DNA from 2 places in the Cupriavidus sp. 01L46 genome. Region 1 is predicted to be linked to the other one. Evidence: predicted binding sites of a transcription regulator. Region 1 holds the regulator's gene; the other holds the start of a gene.
The links. Region 1 encodes HrcA, which represses chaperone genes, less so after heat shock. Its sites were predicted from a motif close to TTAGCACTCNNNNNNNNNGAGTGCTAA; they were not measured.

Region 1 (4,162 bases):
GGCTTCGGCCACCGCACCGGCTTGCGCGGTGAGCCCGGCATGGGCATCGAGCAGCAGGCGCTGGGCGTCCGGGCGCAGCAGCAACTGATGGGCATGCTGGCCGTGGATATCGACCAGGCGGTCGCCGATGTCGCGCAGCTGGCCCAGCGTGGCGGCGGCGCCATTGATAAAGGCCTTGCCGCGCCCGCTGGCGTCGACCGTGCGGCGCAGCAGCACCGTGCCTTCGTCGCCGGTGAGATCGTGTTCGGCCAGCCAGGCGTCGAGCCCGGCCGGGGTGGAAAAGGTGGCGCTGATGCTGGCCCGGGCGGCGCCTTCGCGGACCACGCCGGCGTCGGCGCGCTCACCCAGCACCAGGGCCAGCGCATCGATCAGGATCGACTTGCCGGCGCCGGTCTCGCCGGTGAAGACGGTGAAGCCCGGGGAGAAGTCGAGGTCGAGGGTATCGACAATGACGAAATCGCGGATGGACAGGCTGCGCAGCATCGTGGTCGACGGGTCGGGGCTGGGTGATGTCAGGGGACGGATCTGGGCCGGATCGGTGCGGGCCGGGGCGGATCAGAGCCGGTTGTCTTCGCTCGGGTACTCGTGCCAGTGCAGCTTCTTGCGCAGCGTGGCGTAATAGTTGTAGCCGATCGGGTGCAGCAGGTTGACGGTCTTGGCCGAGCGCCGCACCACGATGCGGTCGCCGGGCAAGAGCGAGGTCAGCGACTGCATGTCGAAGTTCACGCTGGCGTCACGCGCCGTGGCGACCTCGATCGACACCTCGGCATCGTGCGGCAGCACGATCGGGCGGTTGGACAGCGCATGCGGGGCAATCGGCACCAGCACCAGGCCCGACAGGGTCGGGTGCAGGATCGGGCCGCCCGCCGACAACGCATAGGCGGTCGAGCCGGTCGGCGTGGAGACGATCAGGCCATCGGAGCGCTGGTTGTACATGAAGTGGCCGTCCACCGACACCGCCAGCTCGACCATGCCGGAAATGCCGGAACGGTTGACCACGACGTCGTTGAAGGCCAGCGCGGAGAAGATCACGCCATCGTCGCGCACCACCTGGGACTCCAGCAGCATGCGGGTCTCGGACTCGTAGCGGCCCGCCAGCATGTCGGGCAGCACCGAGTGCACGTCCTGCAAGGGGATGTCGGTCATGAAGCCAAGGCGCCCGTGGTTCACGCCGATCAGCGGCACCGGGTAGCCGGCCAGCTGGCGCGCCAGGCCCAGCAGGGTGCCGTCGCCGCCGAGCACCACCGCCACATCGGCATGCTTGCCGATCTCGTCGGGCGCCAGCGCCGGATAGTCGGTCAGTCCGGTGGCCAGGGCCGTGTCTCGCTCGAACACCACATCCTGGCCGTTCCTGAGGATACAGGCGGCCAGCTCTTCCAGCGGGCCCTCGATGCCGGCTGTGGCGTACCTGCCGATCAGGGCGACGGTGCGAAATGGGGCGCGCGCGGCGCCGGGCTTGGGGAGCGAAGACATGCCGGGATTAGACCATACCGCCGTGACCATTGTCAGCAGGAGGGCGCTTGGCGCCGGGCCGGATCGCCGATGAGCCGCCCGAATGGTGAAAACTTGCGTAAAATCAGGAGCATCATGGATGAACGTGCGAAAACGCTTCTCAAAACCCTCATCGAGCGCTACATCGCCGAGGGGCAGCCCGTGGGCTCACGGACCTTGTCGAAGTACTCGGGGCTCGACCTGTCTCCGGCCACCATCCGCAATGTGATGTCCGACCTGGAGGAAATGGGGTTCATTGCCAGCCCGCATACCTCGGCCGGGCGCATTCCCACGCCGCGCGGCTACCGGCTGTTCGTGGACACCATGCTGACCGCCCAGCCGCTGGATGGCGCGCTCAACCTGGCCGAGCTGACCGGCAAGATCCGGGGCCAGCTGGAGGGCCRGCAGCTCGGGCCGCAGCGGATGATCACGTCGGCGGCGCACACCTTGTCCAACCTGTCGCAGTTCGCCGGCGTGGTGATGACCCCCAGGCGCGCCCAGGCGTTCCGCCAGGTCGAATTCATGCGGCTTTCGGACAAGCGCATCCTGCTGATCATCGTCACCCCCGAGGGCGACGTGCAGAACCGCATCATCCAGACCGAGCTGCCGTATTCCCCGTCGCAACTGGTCGAAGCCGCCAATTTCATCAACTCGCACTTTGCCGGCATGAGCTTCGACAATGTGCGCGACCACCTGCGCGGCGAGCTGCGGGCGCTGCGCATGGATATGTCGCAGCTGATGCAGGCCGCGGTGGAGGCGGGGAGCAATGCCATGGCCGAGGGGGAAGACGACCATGTCTTCATCTCGGGCGAGCGCAAGCTGCTGGAGGTGGAAGACCTGTCGTCCAGCATGGAAAAGCTGCGCCGCCTGTTCGACGTGTTCGAGCACAAGACCGGCCTGCTCAAGCTGCTCGATGTCTCCAGCCACGCCCAGGGCGTGCAGATCTTCATCGGCGGCGAGAGCAAACTGGTGCCGCTCGAAGACATGGCGGTCATCACCGCGCCCTATGAAGTCGACGGCCAGATCGTCGGCACGCTCGGGGTGATCGGGCCGACCCGCATGGCCTACGAACGGGTGATCCCGATCRTCGACATCACCGCGCGCCTGTTGTCCAGCGCGCTCAGCCAGAACTAGTGTTGGCTCGGCCCTGTCTTACAAACTGCCTGTTCCCCGCATCCTGTAAGCTCGGCGAAACCTGGCGGCCGCGCGTCCTGTGCCCGCGCCGCCCCGCCACACCGGAAATTACATGACGTTTACCCCTGAACCGGCCTACCAGCATGGCCAGGCGCCGCGCACGGCCATCCTGCTGATCAACCTCGGCACCCCGGATGCGCCAACGCCGAAGGCGGTCGGCAGCTACCTCAAGCAGTTCCTGTCCGACCCGCGCGTCGTGGAGATCCCACGCGCGGCGTGGCTACCGCTGCTGTACGGCATCATCGTGCCGCTGCGCTCGCGCGCTTCGGCGATGAAGTACGAGTCGATCTGGCTGCGGGAGGCGCATATGACGGGTTCCCCGCTGCTGGTGCACACCGAGCGCCAGGCTCACGCCTTGCAACTGCTGCTGAACCAGCAAGGCCATGAGGTGACAGTGGCGTGCGCCATGCGGTACGGCAATCCGTCGATCGGCTCGGTGCTGGAAGCGCTGCGCCGCCAGGGGACCGAGCGCATCCTGCTGCTGCCGCTATATCCACAGTACTCCGGCACCACCACGGCGACGGGCTTCGACGAGGTGTTCCGGGTACTCAAGCAGTGGCGAAACCAGCCGGAGCTGCGGCTGGTCAAGCATTTCCACGACCATCCGGCCTATCTTGCCGCCTTGCACCAGCAGGTGGGGGCATACTGGGCGCAGCATGGCACGCCGGATTTCGCGCGGGGCGACAAGCTGATCCTGTCGTTTCACGGCGTGCCGCGCCGCACGCTGGAGCTCGGCGACCCCTACCATTGCGAGTGCCTCAAGACCGGGCGCCTGCTGGGCGAGGCGCTGGGCCTGCAGCCCGGGCAGTACCAGGTCACCTTTCAGTCACGCTTTGGCAAGGCGGAGTGGCTGCAGCCCTATACCGCGCCCACCCTGCAGGAACTCGGCAAGGTCGGCACTGGCCGGGTAGACGTGTTTTGCCCGGGCTTTCCGGCCGATTGCCTGGAGACGCTGGAAGAGATCGCCATGGAAGGGCGCTCCGAGTTCCATGTGGCAGGCGGCAAGGTGTTCCACTACATTCCCTGCCTCAACGATTCGGAGAGCTGGATTGCCGGGCTGGCGGAGATTGGCTTGCAGCACTTGCAGGGCTGGCCGCTGCGGCTGCCGCATCCGCATGAGCTGGAGGCCCGCCGCACGCACGCGCAGACGCGTGGCGCCGCGGCATGAGCGTGGCGCTGCCCAACGGATGGAGGTGACGACATGAGTGTATCTTTCGAGGCCGATGCCCGCCTGCGCATCGACAAATGGCTGTGGTGCGCGCGCTTCTTCAAGACTCGCTCGCTGGCTGCCGAGGCGGTGGACCGTGGCAAGGTGCAGGTCAACGGCCAGGCATGCAAGAATTCGCGCGAGGTCAAGCCGGGCGACACCGTCGTCCTCGAGGCGCATCAGCAGCGCTGGGAAGTGGTCGTAAAAGGCATTGCAGCGGTACGCGGCCCGGCCGCGGTAGCCCAGACGCTTTATGCGGAAACCGAGGCC
Region 2 (3,844 bases), on a different contig from region 1:
GACGGGATGCCGGCCCGAGCCCGGCGTGCCCGCCATTGTTCCCGCCACGCCGCCGTGCTCGCCCACGCGGAGCGTATCGAGGCAGAGGCGATGGCTTTCGAGCGTCAGCTGTCCGGCCAGGCACAGGAGCTGGACGGCATGCTGCGGATCTCGTCGTCCGACTGGTTTGGCGTGCATATGCTGACCCCGGTGATCGCGGACTTTATCCGCGCCCATCCGCGCGTCGCGGTGGAACTGGTCACCGATGCGCGCTTGCTCAGCCTGGCACGGCGCGAGGCGGACCTGGTCTTTCGCATCCGCGCCTTCGACGAGGCCGATATCGTGCAGCGCAAGCTGATGCACATGGACTACGCGCTTTACTCGGCGCCCGGCGTGGCACCGCCGTGCGCGGGCGATGGCGAGGGGCATGCCCTGCTGACGCTGGATGCGGGCTTCGCGGGCCTGCCCGACATGGCCTGGATGCGCAAGCAACTGCCGAACGCCCGGGTAGCATTCGGCAGCAACAGCCGCGAGGCGCAGGCCAAGCTGTGCGCGGCTGGCGCGGGGCTGGCTGTCCTGCCCTGCGCGCTGGCCGAGCGCATCGGCGGCCTGCAGGCCATCGAATTGGGCGAGGCGCCGCCGGGGCGCGACGTCTGGGTGGGCTATCACCGCGACCTGCGCCGCCTGGGGCGGCTGCGCGCCTTCCTGGATGCGACCATCGAGCGCCTGGGCAATAGCGCAGGCGCTTAGTCCCCGGCAATCTCCACCACCAGCTTGCCCTTGGCCGTGCCGGTCTCGATGGCGCGATGCGCATCGATGGCGCTGTCGAGCGTGAAGTGCCGCGCATCGAGCCGCACGGAAAGCTTGCCCGCATCGGCCAGCCGCGCCGCTTCGCGCAGGATCTCGCCGTGGTGCGCGCGGCCCTTGCCGGTGAGCATCGGCATCAGCGTGAACACGCCTGAATACGTGGCCGCGCGAAACGACAGCGGCGCCAGCGCGTGCGTGCCCCAGCCCAGGCAGCTCACCACATGACCGCCAAAGGTGCGCGCCGCCAGAAAAGAATTGTCCAGCACCGCGCCGCCCACGGTGTCGTAGACCACGTCGAAGCCCTCGCCCGCGGTGTATTGCTCGACATACTGCGCGACTGATGTCGCGGCGTGGTCGATCGCGGTGGCGCCATAGCCCTCGATGATCGCCTTCTGCGCGGCCGAGCCCGTGGCGTAGACCTGCGCCCCGAGCGCGCGGGCGATCTGCACCGCGATATGCCCCACGCCGCCGGCGCCGCCATGCACCAGCACCTTCTGGCCGGGCTGCACACGAGCCCGGTCGACCAGGCCTTCCCACGCGGTGATGAACACCAGCGGCAATGCGGCGGCTTCGCGCATCGACAGCGCGGCGGGCTTGCGCGCGAGCAGGTCGGCATCGGCCGCCGCGTACTGCGCGAGCGAGCCTTGCAGGCCGCCCACGCCACCGGTCATGCCATAGACCTTGTCGCCGGGCGCGAAAGCCGTCACGCCCGCGCCCACGGCTTCGGCCACGCCGGCCAGGTCCAGGCCCAGCACGGCGGGCAAGGGCTGGCGGGCGTGCTCCGCCTGGCCGGCGCGGATCTTGGCGTCGAGCGGATTGACGCCGCTGGCCAGGATGCGCACCAGCACCTGGCCGGGGCCGGCCACTGGCTTGGGAAGCTGGACCGCCGTGAACGGCGCGCCGGCGGATTCGACGATGAGGGCCTGCATGGTGGGGTGGGACATGATGCGCTCCGGATAGGTTGGCGATGAACCAGCGATGGGTTTGAGCCGGGTTGGTGTGACCATTCTTGGCCAGGCCGGCGCGCTCGTAAATCAACGCTTCTGTACTCTTGCCATGCAGTTTTGAATGGGGCGGCTTCTTGTCACGTCGTGTCACGTCGTGTCACGTCGCCGTGGAGGTGGGTGACGTTGAGTATCGCGCAGCGGGCGAAAGTGCCGCAGGCAACACCACGGGTGGCATGCGATGATCCCGCCCGGAAACATTGGGCTGGTGATCCATGGGTAACTTTTATTTCGGCGAAATCCGTCCGGATTCCATCAGGACGCGAATAAAGATTTCGCCGCGCGGCCAGGCTCCATAACGATTTTCACAATTCCAGGGTAAACACGTATCAAGTCGTTGACTTGAAAACGCTACCCCCCGTCCCTATAATTAGCACTCGTTGGGCATGAGTGCTAACAGACCTCTCCCGACGTACTAATTCTGCTGGCCGTCAGTGCTGGCGGTCATTTTTTGTGAACCAAAAATCACTTTTTGTACCAAGGAGTCCGTATGAATCTGCGTCCTTTGCACGACCGCGTGATCGTGAAGCGTCTGGACAATGAAACCAAGACCGCTTCCGGCATCGTGATTCCCGACAACGCTGCCGAAAAGCCTGATCAAGGTGAAGTGCTCGCCGTGGGCCCCGGCAAGAAGGACGACAAGGGCGCTTCGATCGTCCTCGACGTCAAGGTGGGTGACCGCGTGCTGTTCGGCAAGTATGCCGGCCAGGCCGTGAAGGTGGATGGCCAGGAACTGCTGGTCATGCGCGAAGAAGACATCATGGCTGTGGTGAACAAGTAATCCACGCACCCCATTCGTACAGATTTAGGAGATTCAGAACATGGCAGCTAAAGACGTAGTATTCGGCGACGCCGCCCGTGCCAAGATGGTCGAAGGCGTGAACATTCTCGCCAACGCAGTCAAGGTTACCCTGGGCCCGAAGGGTCGTAACGTGGTGCTGGAGCGCAGCTTCGGCGGCCCGACCGTGACCAAGGACGGCGTGTCCGTGGCCAAGGAAATCGAGCTGAAGGACAAGCTGCAGAACATGGGCGCGCAAATGGTCAAGGAAGTGGCTTCCAAGACCAGCGACAACGCCGGTGACGGTACCACCACCGCAACCGTGCTGGCCCAGTCGATCGTGCGCGAAGGCATGAAGTACGTTGCCGCCGGCATGAACCCGATGGACCTGAAGCGCGGCATCGACAAGGCTGTGGTGAACGCGGTTGAAGAGCTGAAGAAGCTGACCAAGACCACCACCACCAGCAAGGAAATCGCGCAAGTTGGCTCGATCTCCGCCAACAGCGACGAAGTGATCGGCAAGCTGATCGCTGAAGCGATGGACAAGGTCGGCAAGGAAGGCGTGATCACCGTGGAAGACGGCAAGTCGCTGGCCGACGAGCTGGAAGTCGTGGAAGGCATGCAGTTCGACCGCGGCTACCTGTCGCCGTACTTCATCAACAACCCGGAAAAGCAAGTTGTCGCCCTCGACAACCCGTTCGTCCTGCTGTTCGACAAGAAGATCTCGAACATCCGTGACCTGCTGCCGGTGCTGGAACAAGTGGCAAAGTCGGGCCGCCCGCTGCTGATCATCGCTGAAGACGTCGAAGGCGAAGCCCTGGCGACCCTGGTGGTGAACAACATCCGTGGCATCCTGAAGACCGCCGCTGTCAAGGCTCCGGGCTTCGGCGACCGCCGCAAGGCCATGCTGGAAGACATCGCCATCCTGACCGGCGGTGCAGTGATCGCTGAAGAAATCGGCCTGACGCTGGAAAAGGCAACCCTGCAAGAACTGGGTCAAGCCAAGCGCATCGAAATCGGCAAGGAAAACACCATCATCATCGACGGCGCCGGCGACGCAGGCTCGATCGAAGCACGCGTGAAGCAAATCCGTGCCCAGATCGAAGAAGCGACCTCGGACTACGACCGTGAAAAGCTGCAAGAACGCGTGGCCAAGCTGGCCGGCGGCGTTGCAGTGATCAAGGTAGGAGCCGCCACCGAAGTCGAAATGAAGGAAAAGAAGGCACGCGTGGAAGATGCACTGCACGCAACCCGTGCAGCCGTGGAAGAAGGCATT

Region 2: groES (co-chaperone GroES) is a predicted target of HrcA. The motif match lies at 2,161-2,187, and genes of this name have one in related genera.

Annotation. Positions count from the first base shown of each region.
Region 1 is NZ_JBFTSF010000061.1:29,331-33,492, forward strand. Features, by position in the region: gene recN (DNA repair protein RecN) at 1-483, opposite strand, end outside; gene AC1DS3_RS13340 (NAD kinase) at 556-1,473, opposite strand; gene hrcA (heat-inducible transcriptional repressor HrcA) at 1,588-2,625, shown strand; gene hemH (ferrochelatase) at 2,738-3,853, shown strand; gene AC1DS3_RS13355 (RNA-binding S4 domain-containing protein) at 3,887-4,162, shown strand, end outside.
Region 2 is NZ_JBFTSF010000015.1:31,843-35,686, reverse strand. Features, by position in the region: gene AC1DS3_RS04670 (LysR family transcriptional regulator) at 7-729, shown strand; gene AC1DS3_RS04665 (zinc-dependent alcohol dehydrogenase family protein) at 726-1,730, opposite strand; gene groES (co-chaperone GroES) at 2,281-2,571, shown strand; gene groL (chaperonin GroEL) at 2,612-3,844, shown strand, end outside.